DNA from 2 places in the Mycolicibacterium aichiense genome. Region 2 is predicted to be linked to the other one. Evidence: predicted binding sites of a transcription regulator. Region 2 holds the regulator's gene; the other holds the start of a gene.
What was found. Region 2 encodes LexA, which represses DNA repair genes until DNA is damaged. Its sites were predicted from a motif close to CGAACANNTGTTCG; they were not measured.

Region 1: a site for LexA is predicted at 6,365-6,378, ahead of ruvC (crossover junction endodeoxyribonuclease RuvC). Genes of this name have one in related genera too.

The regions. Positions count from the first base shown of each region.
Region 1 is NZ_AP022561.1:2,275,683-2,284,307, reverse strand. Features, by position in the region: gene car (carboxylic acid reductase) at 1-2,437, shown strand, start outside; gene G6N32_RS11060 (GGDEF domain-containing protein) at 2,617-3,696, shown strand; gene G6N32_RS11055 (DUF1304 domain-containing protein) at 3,729-4,112, opposite strand; gene ruvB (Holliday junction branch migration DNA helicase RuvB) at 4,124-5,188, opposite strand; gene ruvA (Holliday junction branch migration protein RuvA) at 5,185-5,778, opposite strand; gene ruvC (crossover junction endodeoxyribonuclease RuvC) at 5,775-6,347, opposite strand; gene G6N32_RS11035 (cupin domain-containing protein) at 6,451-6,900, shown strand; gene G6N32_RS11030 (TetR/AcrR family transcriptional regulator) at 6,897-7,502, shown strand; gene G6N32_RS11025 (hypothetical protein) at 7,591-7,848, shown strand; gene G6N32_RS11020 (hypothetical protein) at 7,872-8,183, opposite strand; gene G6N32_RS11015 (molybdopterin-containing oxidoreductase family protein) at 8,226-8,625, shown strand, end outside.
Region 2 is NZ_AP022561.1:2,108,793-2,117,417, forward strand. Features, by position in the region: gene G6N32_RS10185 (molybdopterin-dependent oxidoreductase) at 1-1,121, opposite strand, end outside; gene G6N32_RS10190 (acyl-CoA dehydrogenase family protein) at 1,259-2,431, shown strand; gene G6N32_RS10195 (LGFP repeat-containing protein) at 2,653-4,782, shown strand; gene lexA (transcriptional repressor LexA) at 4,801-5,460, opposite strand; gene G6N32_RS10205 (LysM peptidoglycan-binding domain-containing protein) at 5,674-6,156, shown strand; gene nrdR (transcriptional regulator NrdR) at 6,246-6,710, shown strand; gene G6N32_RS10215 (PhzF family protein) at 6,717-7,403, opposite strand; gene G6N32_RS10220 (alpha/beta fold hydrolase) at 7,427-8,473, opposite strand; gene G6N32_RS10225 (proteasome assembly chaperone family protein) at 8,506-8,625, opposite strand, start outside.

The DNA of each region.
Region 1 (8,625 bases), 170 kb from region 2:
CGACCGCCGCGCGGGCGAGGCCACCGAGGCCGAGGTACTGGCGGACAACCGCGCGAGCCTGCTGGGTGACCGGTTCGTCTCCGCGCTCACCGGCTCGGCACCGATCGCGCCGGAACTCAAGGAGTGGGTCGAGAAGTTCCTCGACATGCACCTGGTGGAAGGCTACGGCTCCACCGAGGCCGGCGCGGTGTTCGTCGACGGTATGGTCCGGCGCCCGCCGGTGACCGACTACAAGCTCGTCGACGTGCCCGAACTGGGATACTTCGGGACCGATCTGCCGCATCCGCGCGGTGAGCTGTTGGTGAAGTCGACGCAGCTGTTCCCGGGCTATTACAAGCGCCCGGAGGTCACGGCCGCGATGTTCGACGAGGACGGCTTCTACCGCACCGGCGACATCGTCGCCGAGACCGCGCCCGACCATCTGCAATATGTGGACCGGCGCAACAACGTGCTCAAGCTGTCTCAGGGCGAGTTCGTCACGGTCTCCAAGTTGGAAGCCGCATTCGGGCGCAGCCCGCTGGTGCACCAGATCTACCTGTACGGCAACAGCGCCCGGCCCTACCTGCTGGCGGTGGTCGTGCCGACCGCCGAAGCCGCGGCCGGTCATGACGCGGCCGAACTCAAGGCGCTGATCGCGGACTCGCTGCAGGACGCGGCGCGCAGCGCACATCTGCAGTCCTACGAGATCCCGCGCGACTTCCTGGTCGAGACAACGCCTTTCACCGTAGAGAACGGTCTGCTGACGGGCATCCGCAAGCTGGCCTGGCCGCGGCTGAAGGAGCGCTACGGTTCTGCCCTCGAACAGCTCTATGTCGACCTGGCCGAAGGGCAGGCCGACGAGTTGCGGGCGCTGCGCCAGAGCGGTGCCGATGCCCCCGCGCTGGTGACCATCACCCGCGCCGCGGGCGCGCTGCTGGGGGCCGCCGCTGCGGACCTGCAGCCCGATGCCCACTTCACCGACCTCGGCGGAGACTCGCTGTCGGCGTTGACATTCGCCAACCTGCTCAACGAGATCTTCGGCATCGAGGTGCCGGTGGGCGTGATCGTCAGCCCGGCCAACGACCTGCAGGCCATCGCACGCTACATCGACAGTGAGCGCAACTCGGGCAGCAAGCGCCCGACGTTCGCCTCGGTCCACGGTGCCGGCGCCACCGAAGCGCATGCCCGTGATCTGACGCTGGACCGGTTCATCGACGCCGCCACCCTGGCCGCAGCACCGCAGCTGCCCGGCCCGGCGAAGGAGATCCGCACCGTACTGCTCACCGGCGCAACCGGATTCCTGGGTCGCTACCTGGCGCTGGAGTGGCTCGAGCGGATGGACCTGGTCGACGGCACGGTGATCTGCCTGGTCCGCGCCAAGGATGACGATTCCGCGCGCGCCCGCCTCGATGCCACGTTCGACAGCGGCGACCCCAAGCTTCTGGCGCATTACCGGACGCTGGCCGCCGAGCACCTCGAGGTCATCGCCGGCGACAAGGGCGAGGAGAACCTCGGCCTCGACGGCGCAACGTGGCAGCGACTGGCCGACACCGTCGACCTGATCGTCGACCCGGCCGCACTGGTCAACCACGTGCTGCCCTACCGGGAGTTGTTCGGGCCCAACGCTGTCGGTACCGCTGAGCTCATCCGGATCGCACTGACCACCAAGCTGAAGCCGTTCGTCTATGTGTCGACGATCGGTGTCGGTGCCGGGATCGCGCCGGGACGGTTCGTCGAGGACGGCGACATCCGCGAGATCAGCGCGACCCGGGCGGTCGACGACTCGTACGCCAACGGGTACGGCAACAGCAAGTGGGCCGGCGAGGTGCTGCTGCGCGAGGCCAACGACCTGTGCGGCCTTCCGGTCTCGGTGTTCCGCTGCGACATGATCCTCGCCGACACCACCTATGGCGGTCAGCTCAACCTGCCCGACATGTTCACCAGGATGATGCTGAGCCTGGTGGCAACCGGCATCGCCCCGGCGTCGTTCTACGAACTCGACGCCGACGGCAACCGGCAGCGCGCGCACTACGACGGCCTGCCGGTGGAGTTCATCGCCGAGGCGATCTCGACGCTGGGCGCTCATGTGACTCAGGGGTTCGAGACCTATCACGTCATGAATCCCTACGATGACGGCCTCGGGCTCGACGAGTTCGTCGACTGGCTGATCGACGCCGGCTACCCGATCCAGCGGATCGCGGAGTACGGCAGCTGGTTGCAGCGGTTCGAAACCGCGATGCGGGCACTGCCCGACCGGCAGCGTCAGTACTCGCTGCTGCCGCTGCTGCACAACTACCAGCACCCGGAGCGGCCGATCCGCGGATCGATCGCGCCGACCGAGCGGTTCCGCGCCGCGGTGCAGGAGGCGAAGATCGGTCCCGATAAGGACATTCCGCACGTCTCGGCGGAGGTCATCGTCAAGTACATCAGCGATTTGCAGCTGCTGGGCCTGCTGTAGGCCGAGCCGTATCGGCACCGGGGTCGCGATCGACGACGATCGGCGGCCCCGGTGTCGTTTCGGTCGCAAAGACCCTAACCCGGCGAACGCCCACGTCCGCGAGTACTATCCGCTCAGGCTTCCAGCCCTCGGGGGGCAGGCTGCGGCCAGGTCGGGAGCATATGTACAAAGACGTGGGTATGGCCGCGTGGGTCCGGAAATGGTGGCACCAACCGGGCCAGTACGACTGGTTGTCCGACTACCTCGCGGTGCGCCACCTGCAGCGCTTCAGCCGAATACTCATCGCATCGGTCGTCATCGTGCTTGGGACGATCCCCCTGGTGATGTTGTTCAGCCCGTCCGGTCCGCAGGGTGAAGCCCACCGGACTGCTGCGATCGTCATGTCGGCGCTGTCGTTCGGTGGCGCTTCGTCCTGGTTGGCCGGCTGGCCCAGCCGACGGCAATCCGCGCTGTTCGCCGTCGGCGCCAACGCCGGCGTGACGCTTGCGGTCGTGATCGCCGGAACGCCGGCGACGGGCTTGTTGGCGTGCGCCACCTTCGCCCCGATCGCGGGGTACGTGGGCTTGTATCACTCCGGCCGGCTGCTGGCGGCGACGCTGGCCAACGCCATCATCACCACCCTCCTGGCCGGGGCGCGGATCGCCGCGGCAGGCGATACCGCGATGGCTGTCGGGCATGTGCTGGGCGTGCTGATCGCCGTGCTCGCCGTCCCGTTCGGAAGCCAGTTGCTCCTACATCTGCTGAGCCTCGACGCAAGGATGTCCAGCACCGATCCGCTCACCGGACTGCGCAACCGCCGCGGCTACGACGAGTCGGCGCTGGCACTGATCGCCGCGGCGGACCGGCCGCAGTCACAGTGGCTGGCCGTGATCCTGATCGATCTCGACGGCTTCAAACAGATCAACGATGCCCACGGCCACGGCTACGGCGACACGGTCCTGGTCGCGGTGGCAGACAACCTGCGCCGGGCCAGCGCCATGAAGTCGGTGGTGGCCCGTCTGGGCGGCGAGGAGTTCCTGATCGCCGAACTGATCGAGCCCGACGATGCCGCGGGCACCGCCGAACGATTCCGCACCGCCGTCGCGGCCGCCGGCGAGGTGACCGCCAGCGTCGGTGTCGCATCGGTGGCGCTGACCGAGATTGGCAGCGCCGCGACGACGGCGCTCACCGAACTGGTGAACGCGGCCGATGCCGCTATGTATGACGCCAAGCGTGCGGGCGGAAACCAAACCCGTCACCGGGCCAAGAGCAGCACGTAGTCCCATTGGCCGTCCCATTGGCCGCGGTTGCCTCAGACGAGGGCGATCACCAACAGCACGACCGCGATCAGCGGGAACGCCCCCTGGCTCACCGCGGCCCGCGCCTTGTCCGGCGCGGACGCCAGCAGCACTGCCGCGGCGGCGAGCATCGAACCGACACCCGCGAACACCAGAGCAGCACCGATCCCCATGTGCCCCAACATGATTGCGACGACACCCACGATGGTGACGATCGCCAGGAACAGATTGTAGAAGCCCTGGTTGAGCGCCATCAGTTTGGTGGTCTCGGCTTCCTCGGCGGTGGTACCGAAGGTCTTGCGGGTACGCGGCGACGTCCACGTCAGCGACTCCATCGTGAAGATGTAGACGTGCAGCAGCGCGGCGAGGCCGGCGAAAATCACGGCGGCGATGACCATCGGCGCTCCCATCACTCGAACAGGCCGGACTGACCGAGCCCGCTGGCCCGCGGCGGTGCAACCATACCGAGGTGGGTCCAGGCCAGCGGCGTCGCCACCCGCCCACGGGGAGTCCGCGCGATCATCCCGGCCCGGACCAGGAACGGCTCGCATACCTCTTCGACCGTGGTGGCTTCCTCCCCCACCGCGACGGCCAGAGTGGACACCCCTACCGGTCCGCCGCCGAAGCTCCGGGTGAGCGCCGAGAGCACAGCTCGGTCCAGCCGATCCAGTCCGAGCTCATCGACGTCATAGACGGCCAGCGCGGCCTTGGCGATGTCGCGGGTGATCACCCCGTCGGCGCGCACCTCGGCGTAGTCGCGCACCCGCCGGAGCAGGCGGTTGGCGATCCGGGGTGTCCCCCGCGAGCGACGAGCGATCTCGGAACCGGCCTCGGAACCCAGTTCGATGCCGAGGATTCCGGCCGAGCGGGCCAATACCCGTTCCAGTTCCGCCGGTTCGTAGAAATCCATGTGAGCGGTGAAGCCGAAGCGATCTCGCAACGGTCCGGTCAGCGCACCGGAGCGGGTGGTCGCGCCGACCAGGGTGAACGGCGCAACCTCCAACGGAATCGACGTCGCCCCAGGGCCTTTCCCGACGACGACGTCGACCCGGAAGTCCTCCATCGCCAGGTACAGCATCTCCTCGGCGGGGCGGGCGATGCGATGAATCTCGTCGATGAACAGCACGTCGCCCTCGACCAGGTTGGACAGCATCGCGGCGAGGTCACCGGCGCGTTCCAGGGCCGGCCCGGACGTCACCCGCAACGCGGAGCCCAGTTCGGCGGCGATGATCATCGCCAGCGACGTCTTGCCCAGCCCTGGCGGCCCGGACAGCAGGATGTGGTCCGGGGTGCCGCCGCGGTTCTTGGCACCTTCGAGGACCAGCTGCAGCTGCTCGCGCACCCGCGGCTGACCGATGAACTCGCCCAGCGACCGGGGCCGCAGGCTGGCGTCGACATCTCCTTCGCCGACGGTCAGCGCCGGCGACACGTCGCGGTCGGCTGCCTCGTCGTCCTCGTCGTCGAACCTGCTCACTTGGTCTTCCCTAGTAGCGACAGCGCGGCCCGCAATGCCGTTGAGGTGTTGGCCTCGCTGTCGGCCGCGAGCACCTTGTCGGTGGCCTCCTCGGCCTGCTTGAGCGCAAAGCCAAGCCCGACAAGGGCTTCCACCACGGGAGTGCGCACCGCGTGACCGGTCGCCGTGGTAACGCCCGCACCACCGGCGACCGCGCCGATCTTGTCCCGCAATTCCAGCACCATACGTTCGGCACCACGTTTGCCGATACCGGGCACCCGGGTCAGGGCCGTCACGTCGCCGTCGGCCAGGGCCTGACGCAACGCGGTTGCGTCATAGACGGCCAGTGTCGCCAGCGCGATCTTGGGGCCGACACCGGAGACCCCGAGGAGGGTCGAGAACAGGTCGCGGGCATCGGAGTCGGCGAACCCGTACAGGGTTTGGGAGTCCTCACGGACGATCATCGCGGTGATCAGCCGGGCCTCGCTGCCGCGCCGCAGCGTCGCGAGCGTCGACGGCGTGGCCATCACCTTGTAGCCGACGCCGGCGGCCTCGATCACGACGTGATCGAGGGCGATGTCGAGGACTTCGCCGCGTACCGAGGCGATCACTTGGCGGCCTTGAGGGTGCGCGCCGACTTCAGCCGGGCCTGGTAGGCCCGCTTCTGCTCGGCCGCCATGGCCTCGGCCTGCGCCATGCGGGCGATCATCGGGGCGCGCCAGCAGTGGCAGATCGCCAGGGCCAGTGCGTCGGCGGCGTCCGCCGGGGTCGGTTTCTGCTGCAACTGCAGGATGCGGGTGACCATGGTGGTCACCTGCGCCTTATCGGCACGCCCGTTCCCGGTGACGGCTGCCTTGACCTCACTGGGGGTGTGGAAATGCACGTCGATGCCGCGGCGGGCGGCGGCCAGTGCGATCACACCGCCCGCCTGCGCGGTGCCCATCGCGGTGTTGGCGTTCTGGTTGGCGAACACTCGCTCGATCGCGATCACATCGGGCAGGTGGGTGTCCATCCAGTGGTCGACGGTATCGCTGATGGTCAGCAGCCGACGCTGCAAGGGCTCGTCGGACGGCGTGCGCACCACGTCGACGTCCAGCGCGATGACCTGGCGACCACCCCGACTCTCGATCATCGAGAGCCCGCAGCGCGTCAACCCAGGGTCGACTCCCATCACCCGCACGGATCGCCTTCCGACTACGAACAGCTGTTCGATCACAGTAGCGGGCCGGGCGGACAGCACCGGTCAGGACACGCGGTCCTTCGCGCGTGGTTATGGTCGGTCCATGGGCGGTTCCGACGCATTCCATCCCGACTTGTCCGGCACCGAACCGGTGCGCAATCGGGTGCGCCACATCCGGGCCGGCGACCTCGACGGCGGCACCGGTCAGACCGACGGCATGCAGCGCTTCGCCGCGATCAGCGGCGCGTCGGTCGGGTCGGACAAGCTGTGGATGGGTGAGACCCACGTCGGGCCCGGCGTGGCGTCGGCCAACCATCACCACGGGGAGTCGGAGACCGCGATCTTCGTGCGCAGCGGCCACCCGCAGTTCGTCTTCCACGACGGTGTGGGCGAAGTGCGGATCAGTACCGAGCCGGGCGACTACATCTTCGTGCCGCCGCATCTGCCGCACCGCGAGGAGAACCCCGACCCGGATGAGCCGGCCGTCGTCGTGATCTCGCGCAGCACGCAGGAGGCCATCGTGGTCAATCTGGAGCGGCTGTATCCACTGTGAGCCTCGACGATGTCACCGAAAACCCCGGACGGCCGAGGGCCGGACGGCCGCGCAGTGAGCAGTCCCGCTCGGCAGTCGTCCGCGCGACGTCGGAGTTGCTGCACGAGTTCGGTCTGCGGGCAATGACCACCGAACAGATAGCGGCCCGCAGCGGCGCCAGTAAGGCCACCATCTACAAGTGGTGGCCCAACAAGTACGGCGTGGCGATCGACGCGTTCCTCTCTGAGCTGCAGGCCGACTCCCCCGACCCCGACACCGGCTCGGCCCGAACGGATTTCACGGTCTGGCTGCGCGGACTGTGCCGGTTCTACTCCGGCCCCAGCGGGCGGGTGTTCGCGCAACTGTTCGGGGAAGCGCAATTCGACCCCGAGATCGCGACAGCGCTGCGTGACGGTCTGGTCCGCTCGCGCCGTGCCGCGCTCGAATCCATCTGGGAGCGCGGGGTGGCCCGCGGCGAACTACGCGGCGACATCGCTGCCGGGGTCGCGATCGACCTGATCATCGGACCCGCCCTGTACCGGTTGATGGCCGGCCACGGGGAACTGGATGACGACGCCGCCGACGCGATCGTCGACGCGGCGTTGCGCGGCCTGTCCCGGTGAGCCAGTTCACCGGCGCGGATGGGATTAATCGCCGCTACGCGAGCGCTACACATTTCGAAACTGTACGTTCAGTTTCGAAGGAGTTCTCATGACACTCACCATCCGTCTCGCCGCCGGCCTGGTGGCCACCGGCATCGCCGCGGTCCTCGCCGCTCCGGTCGCCGTCGCGGCCGACGATCCGCATATGGTCTGCACCGTCGTCAGCGATGGCAACAGCCAGTGCGAGACACCGGGCAACGCCCAGCTCACCGCCTCGCCCCAGGATGTGCCTTACCCGACGCTGTATCCGTTCCTGCTCGGCGGCGGACTGATCTTCCACGACGGACCCGGCCACGGAATGCGCTGATCAGACCTCGGCGCTGAACTCGGTCAAGACACGCTGTAGGGCATGCCATCGCGGAGCGTCTGGATGATCTCCTCCATCCGCGCGCGGGAGCGCGCCCAACCCTTCACTTGCTCGCGGCCGATTTCCTCGCCGTCTCGCGTCGTGATGATCGTCCACGGCACGCCGCACCATTTGGCCAGCAGCCAGAACGGCCACGCCAGCATGAACGGCAGCACGATCAAAAAGATCAGCGCGTCGAGGGTGGCGAAGCCGGTCTCCCAGGGGATCGTCTTCCACCACCAGCGACGCACCGACCAGCTGGACCCGTCAGGGTCGGTCACCGTCAGCTGAGACATCGTCACCTCCGATTCGTTGCCCGCAGCGTACGGTTTTGTTTCATGGCGACGGGCGGTTCCCGCACAGTACGAAGCTTTTGCCGGGTGTGCCCGTCGGTGTGCGGGATTCTCGTCGAGATCGACGACGAGCGGGTGGTAGCCGTCCACGGCGACCGGGACAATCCCTTCTCCGGCGGCTACACCTGCCCGAAGGGCCGCGCGCTGCCGCTGATCCACCACCACCCGGACCGGCTCGAGCGGCCGATGATGCACGACGGCGGGCAACTGACCGAAACAAGCTGGGAGGCTTGCCTCGACGACCTCGGCGCCCGGTTGCGCGACATCATCGCCGAGCACGGCCCGGCCGCGGTCGCCGTCAACTTCGGTACGGGTATCGGGATGGATGCCGCCGGTTACCGGGTCGCCGAGGCGCTGCACCGTGCGATCGGCACACCGGCCAAGT
Region 2 (8,625 bases):
TGTGGCAGCGACGGCAGTCGGTGCCGCAGCGGCGGCAAACCGGGTTCGTTCATCGAGCCGTACCCGTGGCCGAATCCGCCTCCGGGAAGGCCGATCTGGCCGAGCATTGCCGCCAGCGTCAGCCCCATCCACGGCGCCTGCTCGCCGTGCCGGACGCGTTGCAGCGACCAACTGACGGTGACGATCGTGCGTCGGCTGGCCATCCGGGTGGCCAGCTCGGTGAGCACCGCGGCGTCGATGCCGCAGATCTGGGCCGCCCACTGCGGCGATTTCGGCACACCGTCGTCGGCGCCGAGAAGATACCGCTCGAACCGGTCGTAGCCGGTGCAGTAGGTGTCGAGGAAGTGCCGGTCGGCGAGGTTCGCGGTGGCCAGCACGTAGGCAAGGGCCAGCATGATCGCCACGTCGGTACCGGGGACGGCGGGCAGCCACTCGCACTCGCCGTCGACGTCGCTGCGCAGCGGGCTGATCGAGACGATCTGGCCGCCGTTGGCCCGGAACCGGTGCAGCGCATCGCGGGCCGGGTGGTCCGTCGTGCCGCCGTGGTTGATCCCGGTGTTCTTCAGATTCACCCCGCCGAAGCAGACCATCAGCTCCGTGTGCTCGACGATGACGTTCCATTCGGTGGACCGCTTGAACAGGTCGTCGTGAGTACCGACCACCCGCGGCATGATCACGCCGGTGGCGCCCAGGCTGTAGGAGTGCCGCGAAAACGTATATCCGCCAAGTAGTTTCAGGAATCGGTGCACCTGGCTCTGGGCGTGGTGGAACCGGCCCGCGCTGGCCCAACCGTACGACCCGCCGTAGATGGCCTGGTTGCCGTAGGTGTCGACCACCCGGCGCAGTTCGCCGGCGAGAAGCTCGGTCAGTTCATCCCAGTCCACGGCGACGAACTCGTCGGCGCCGCGGGCGCTGCTGGGCCCGGGCCCGTCGCGCAGCCAGCCGCGGCGGATCGCGGGTGTGGCGATGCGCGAGGAATGTCGTAGCGATCCGGGCAGGTTGCCGAGCAGGGGCGACGGGTCGGCGTCGCCGGGAAATGGAGTGACCGAGATGATGTCGCCGTCGGCGACCTCGGCGCGAAACGCTCCCCAGTGGGCGAGGCTGCTGCGGGCGTCGGGCACCCCGCGAGTCTAGGCCGCGGCGCTTCCACCAGTGACTTTGGCGAATCCGGCGGATGCCGCGCAGGCCCACCGTGATGACCAACCATCCGGTTGGTTATCCTCGTCTGCAAACCCACAGCAACGTCCGGAGGGAAGTCATGGCTGTCGAGAAGAACGCAACCGTCAAGTACGAGCGGACCTTGTTCGAGCCCGAGCACGAACTGTTCCGCGAGGCCTACCGGTCGTTCCTCGAGCGGCATGTCGCGCCGTTCCACGACCAGTGGGAGAAGGACAAGATCGTCGATCGCGGCGTCTGGCTGGAGGCCGGCAAGCAGGGCTTCCTCGGAATGGCAGTGCCGGAGGAGTTCGGCGGCGGCGGCAACGCGGACTTCCGCTACAACGTCATCCTGACCGAAGAGACCGCGGCGGCCCGCTACAGCGGGCTCGGGTTCGGCCTGCACAACGATGTCGTCGCCCCGTATCTGCTGGAGTTGACCACCGAGGAGCAGAAGCAGCGCTGGCTGCCCAAGTTCTGCAGCGGCGAGTACATCACCGCGATCGCGATGACCGAGCCCGGCACCGGTAGCGACCTGCAGGGCATCAAGACCCGCGCGGTCAAGCAAGGTGATCACTACGTGCTCAACGGCTCGAAGACGTTCATCACCAACGGCATCAACTCCGATCTGGTGATCGTGGTCGCCCAGACCGACCCCGAGAAGGGCGCCCTGGGCTTCTCGCTGCTGGTCGTCGAGCGCGGGATGGAGGGCTTCGAGCGTGGCCGCCACCTGGACAAGATCGGCCTGGACGCGCAGGACACGGCCGAACTGTCCTTCACCGACGTCAAGGTCCCGGTCGAGAACCTGCTCGGTGAAGAGGGCCAGGGCTTCATCTACTTGATGCAGAACCTGCCGCAGGAGCGCCTGAACATCGCGGTGATGGCCGCTGCTGCCATGGAAAGCGTCCTCGAGCAGACCCTGCAGTACACCAAGGAGCGCAAGGCGTTCGGCAAGCCGATCGGTAGCCAGCAGAACAGCCGCTTCCTGCTGGCCGAGTTGGCCACCGAAGCGACCGCCATCCGCATCATGGTCGACGAGTTCATCCGGCTGCACCTCGACGGCAAGCTGAGCGCCGAGCAGGCCTCGATGGCCAAGTGGTACGCGGCCGAGAAGCAGGTTCATCTCGTCGACCGCTGCCTGCAGTTGCACGGTGGTTACGGCTACATGCGCGAATATCCGGTGGCCAAGGCCTACCTGGATGCGCGTGTGCAGACGATCTACGGCGGTACCACCGAGATCATGAAAGAGATCATCGGCCGCAGCCTGGGCGTCTGACCCCGCAAGCGGGGCTGAACTGCGGGTTTGGTACCCCGTCACTCGGCTGCCGAAGCGGCGGGCGCTTGTCATGCGCCCCGGCTTGTCCTGGGGATTTCGGGTGTTTTCCCCCGTCAACGCGTCGGTTATCTCGTAGAAACGCCGCGTGTCGTGAGGTGCTGAAGCACAGTTGACGCGGAGGATGAGGGGAAGCATCTTGACCGACACTGCGGGGAGAGTGCATGACCAGGCTTGGAAGTCGTCTCAGTAGAGGCGTCGGGCGGATGGCGCTCGTCGTCTTGGCGACGGCTGCGGCCGCGCTGCTGTGGGCGCCCGGGGCGATCGCTAGCCCCGAAACGGACGCGAGCGACGCCATCAATCAGGCGTGGGAGACCGCAGGCGGCGATGGTTCTCCGGTGGGCACCAAGGACGGCGATGTCTATGCCGTCGGCGACGGATTCGCCCAGAACTTCAGCGGCGGCAAGATCTTCTTCACCCCGGCCACCGGGGCCCACCTGCTCTTCGGGGCGGTCCTGGACAAGTACCAGGCGCTCGGCGGGGCGGCCGACAGCGATCTCGGATTCCCCACCATCGACGCGGTCGCGGGTCTGGTGGGGCCGGACAGCCAGGTCAGCACGTTCAGCGCTAGCGACAAGCCGGCGATCTTCTGGACCCCCGCCACCGGCGCATGGGTGGTACGCGGCGCGATCAACGCGGCGTGGGACAAGCTCGGCGGCTCGGCCGGCACGATGGGCGTCCCCACCGAGGACGAGACCTTCAACGGCACGGTGATCAGCCAGAAGTTCACCGGCGGCGAGATCTCCTACGACACGGCCGCGAAGACGTTCACCACCGTCCCGCCCGAGCTCGCAGGCAACCTGGCCGGTGTCGAGGTGCCCAGCGACCCGACGACGGCGATCAACCAGGCCTGGCGTGCGGCCGGGGGCCTTGCGGGACCGCTCGGGGCCCGCCAAGGGGACCAGCAGGTCATCGGCACTGACGGCGCCGCTCAGGACTACGCGGGCGGCAAGATCTTCTACTCGCCGGCCACCGGCGCGCACGCGGTGACGGGCGCGATCCTGGCCAAGTACGAGGCCCAGGGCGGCCCGACCGGCGACCTGGGCCTGCCGACCGGAACCGAAGCCGACGGCGGCGCGCCCAACAGCCGGGTCAGCGCCTTCAGCGCGGCCGACAAACCGGTGATTTTCTGGACGCCCGACAACGGTGCGATCGTGGTGCGCGGCGCGATCAACGCCGCCTGGACCAAGCTGGGCGGGGCCACCGGCAAGCTGGGTGTGCCGACCGGTGAGCAGAGCGTCAACGGCGACACCGTGACGCAGAAGTTCAGCGGCGGCGAGATCTCCTGGAACAAGGCCAGCAACACGTTCACGACCAAACCGCCGGAGCTCGCCGGTTCACTGTCCGGTGTTCAGGTTCCGGCCGCCGGGCCGCAAGCCGGCCCGGCGGGAACAAAGTCCGGCAGCGGTTTCACCTTCCACTGGTGGTGGCTGCTGATCATCGTCCCGGTCCTGTTGCTGCTCGCCGTGATCGGTCTGGGTGTGCTCTGGCTGCAGCGCCGCCGCAGCGGCGCCGACGAGATCGACGACGACTTCGAGGACTCGGACTACGACGACGACGATCACTGGCCCAGTGAGGTCGCCGGCGAGGCCGACGCCGCGGCCGCCTCGCGCTTCTCGACCTATCCCGACGGCGCTGTGCCGGTGGTGGCCGCTGCGCCGGGCTTCGGCTGGGCGCCCGAGGAAGACGACAAGTCGCAGCCCGGGCCTGAGGACGTGTTCGACGGCGATCAGGACTCCATCGACACCACACCGACCCGCATTCCAGCGGAGGCTGCCGAAACCGGCGGGTATGAGGCCGAGGACGCCGACGAGGTACCCGCGGAGCTCGAGTACGCCGAAGTCGAGGAGATCGACCACGACGAATCGAGCGATTCGGGCCGCCATGCGGCGGTGAATCTCGGCGAGTCGCAATCGATGTGGCGACTCGACATGGGGGAGATCGGTACGCCGCGACGCCGCCGCGCCGCCGAACCCGAGGCGGCGCCGGAGCCCGAGCCGGTGCCGGACGAAATCCTCGAGTCCGACGTCGTCGACATCGAGGAAGAAGACTCCACGCAGCCGGCGGAAGTCCTGCAGTCCGATGTGCATTCCGAGGCCGCAGCCAATCGCCCGGCGATCCACCTTCCGCTCTCGGACCCCTATCAGGCGCCCGAAGGCTATGTGGTCAAGGCCAATACGCATTCAGGGCTGTACTACACCCCGGATTCGGCGCTCTACGACCACACCGTGCCCGAAGTGTGGTTCGCCAGTGAGGAACTCGCGCAGGCGAACGGATTCCACAAGGCGGAGTGAGGCTTTCGCCCCCGTCCGCTAGACCTTGCGGAGAACGGTCACGACCTTGCCGAGGATCGCGGCGTCGTTACCGGGAATGGGGTCGAACGCCGGGTTGTGCGGCATCAGCCAGACCTGGCCGCTGGTGCGCTTGAACGTCTTGACCGTGGCCTCGCCGTCGATCATCGCAGCGACGATGTCGCCGTTGTCGGCCACGTTCTGCTGACGGACCACGACCCAGTCGCCGTCGCAGATCGCCGCGTCGATCATGGATTCACCGACGACCTTGAGCAGGAACAGCGACCCGTCGCCGACCAGCTCGCGGGGGAGCGGGAACACGTCCTCGACAGCTTCCTCGGCGAGGATCGGGCCGCCAGCGGCGATGCGTCCGAGCACCGGCACGAAAGTCGGCTCGGGCAGCGCGTCCGAACCGGCGACCTCGGTGCGCACCGGGCTCACGGAATCGTCGGCTCCCCGCACGTCCACTGCACGCGGCCGGTTGGCATCGCGGCGCAGATAGCCCTTGCGCTCCAGTGTGCGTAGCTGGTGGGCGACCGAAGAGGTCGATGTGAGCCCGACTGCGTCGCCGATCTCACGGATGCTGGGGGGATAGCCGCGGCTGGTGACTGAGGCGCGGATCACGTCGAGGATGGTTCGCTGCCGCTCGGTCAGCCCGGATGTCTCACTGCGCTCGCTCATGAGGCCGAATCTAGCCGGGCCGGCGGCAAAATTCAAACATTTGTTCGACCGTGTCGCGATTCCGCCGGGTCGGCAGTCGGCGGGGCAGAACTTGTCGGTGGTCGGATTTATTCTTCGAACACGCTCGCTCACATGTTCGGTTTTCGAACGCATGATCGAGTATATTTCGAACACAAGAGCGAACCGGGGCGGCCCTGAAGGAAGGACACGGACGTGACAGTCATCGATGATCGACAGGTTTACATCTCGGCACCGGTGTACCGGCGGGCGGCCGGGGCGCCGGTTGCCCCTGCTCGGCGCCGCCCGGCCGGCGCTCGCGCCCGCGGGCCGCACCCGGCACGGCCGGCGATCACGCCGATGCAGTATCGCGGCACGGGTATTGCGTTCTCCCGGGCGCAGCACGCACGCCGGCCGGTCAGCACCGCGGTCACGATCGCGCTGGCCGGGGTGGCCGCGCTGATCACGCTGTGGCTCGGCATGGTCGGCCACTTCAGCGCCACCCCGGCTGCCACCGAGCAGATGCCGGACCAGCTCGCCGTCGTCCAGGTCCAGGCCGGGGAGACGCTGCAGCAACTGGCCGGACGGGTCGCGCCGGATGCACCCGCCGGACAGGTGGTGCAGCGCATCCGCGATTTGAACAAGCTCGAGTCGGCGTCGCTGGACGCCGGGCAGACGCTGATCGCGCCGATCGGCTGACGACCGTGCTGGCCGCAGCCGCTCCCGCGGACGGCGCGGGTAGGCTCTCAGTGGTTCGGCGTATCGGGCCACTGAGCGAAGGAGCGGTCATGCACTGTCCGTTCTGCCGCAACCCGGACTCCCGCGTTGTCGATTCCCGCGAGACCGATGAGGGCCAGGCAATCCGGCGTCGCCGCTCCTGTCCGGAGTGCGGCCGGAGGTTCACCACTGTGGAGACCGCGGTGCTGGCGGTCGTGAAGCGCAGCGGCGTCACCGAGCCGTTCAGCCGGGAAAAGGTCGTCAGCGGTGTTCGCCGCGCCTGCCAGGGCCGCGACGTCGATGACGACGCACTGAATCTGCTCGCCCAGCAAGTGGAGGACACGGTGCGTGCCGCCGGCTCGCCCGAGATCCCCAGCCACGAGGTCGGACTCGCCATTCTTGGACCGCTTCGTGAACTCGACGAGGTCGCCTATTTGCGATTCGCGTCGGTGTACCGCTCGTTCAGCTCGGCTGAGGACTTCGAGCGCGAGATCGAGGCGCTGCGCGCCCACCGCTCCGTCGGCACGTCCGGCTGAGGCAGGTCAATCCAGCTGTCGCACACCGTCGCTGACCACTCGGCCGGCGATCAGCACCCACCCCTGCGCGTCCCACGTCGTGAAGATCTGCGATCCCTTGCCCTGGGTGATGGTCAGGTCGCGGCTCAGGTAGTCGGTCAGCCGCGCCGCCGCCGATCCGGTGGCCTCGTCTTCCGGCACGCCGAGGTCTTCAACGAACATCCGCGACCGGACATGCCCGCCGTCGCGATCCGTCCACGCCCATAGGTAGTGCTCCGCGTCGTCGGAGTAGTCGTCCGGATCGGCGGCCAGCAGCTCGTCCGGCGAGTCCAGATCGTGGATGGCGAACTCCGGCGACCACTCCGCCCGGACCCGGATCACCGTGCGGTCGTCGTCGTAGCTGACCCCGACGATGCCGGCGGGAACCTGCAGGGTGTGAATCGGCGTACCGCGATCCCGCAGCCACCAGGCCGCGCCCACGGTGGGATGCCCGGCGAACGGCAATTCGGTGGCCGGAGTGAAGATACGGGCGTGTGCGGTGGTTGCCCCGTCGCTCGGCAGATCTATGAATATTGTTTCGCTGTAACCTAACTCGGTCGCAATGCGCTGGCGATCACCGGCGGGTACGGTCGCCGCGTCCACCACGCCCAGCGGATTGCCGAAGTTGCCACCTTCATCGGTGAATACCCGCAACACAGTTACGTCGACGGTCATCACTCGACTCTACGACGCTGAAGTCAGGTGGCACTGCGCTCGTCGGCGCCGAGAGCGTCGAGCACTGCCACCCGGGTGTCCAGTGACCCGGTGACCAAACGTTCGGAGAGGCCGGTGCGGAGGAGTTCGCGTAGAGCGTCCTGGTCGTATTCGGCAGGGGCGGTCCCGTCGATGAACTTCTCGACGACCTCCACGAAACGATCGGGATCGTCATGGAACGGGAAGTGGCCGGAACGGCCGAAGATCTCCAGCTGGGAGCCTGGCATGGCAGAGTGCGCCATCCGGGCGTGGCTGACCGGGATGACCGCGTCCAAGTCACCCCAAATGAGTTGCACCGGAACGGATTCGGTCAGATAACATCGATCCAGCATGGTGACCACCTGGCCGCGCCAGTCCACCACCGAGCGCAGCGTGCGGGTGAACGCCGACGACGCTGTGGGCTCGGGCAGATCGGCCAGGATGCGCAGCGCGTCCGGGAGGTCGCGACCCAAACCGGTGGAGCCGAAGACGCTGCCCAGCGCACGGCCGGCGAGCTGCAACGCAGGCAGCACCATCGGCAGGCGCAGCAGCGCGAGCGCCTCCCCGCCCAGCGGCAGCGAGGCAGCCCGCAGCGCGATGTTGACCTCTTTGGTCACCCCGCCTGCGCTGACCAGGATCAGCCGCTCCACCAATTGCGGGAATTGGTAAGCGAATTGCATCGCCACGCCGCCGCCGAGCGAATGCCCCACCACGGTCACCTTGTCGAGGTCGAGCACGCTCAGCAGATCGCGCATGCCGTTGGCGTAGGCCGCCACCGAATAGTCGGCTCGTGGTTTGTCGGACTGTCCATGCCCCAGCAGGTCCGGGGCGATGACGGTGAACCGCTGGGCGAGCTTGCTGTGCACCGGATGCCACGTCGTGGAGTTGTCACCGATCCCATGGATCAGCAGAAGCGCCGGACCCGATCCGGCCACCCGGAAGGCCCGCCGGTAGCCGTGAATGGTCCGGAAGTGCAGAGTGGGCGTCACATCTCGCACCGGCTGCAGATTGGGCTTCCGCTGAGACTTCTGCTGTGTTTTCTGCTGAGTCACTGGCCAACCCTGTCATCGGTGCGGTGGACTCGCTAGGTCTCGCCGTTGTCGTTGAAACCGTCTTTGAAGTCCTCGGCGTGCTGGGCGAGGAATTTCTCGAACTCCGCGCCCAATTCGTCGCCGCTGGGGAGTTCTTCGTCGCGTGCCAGCAG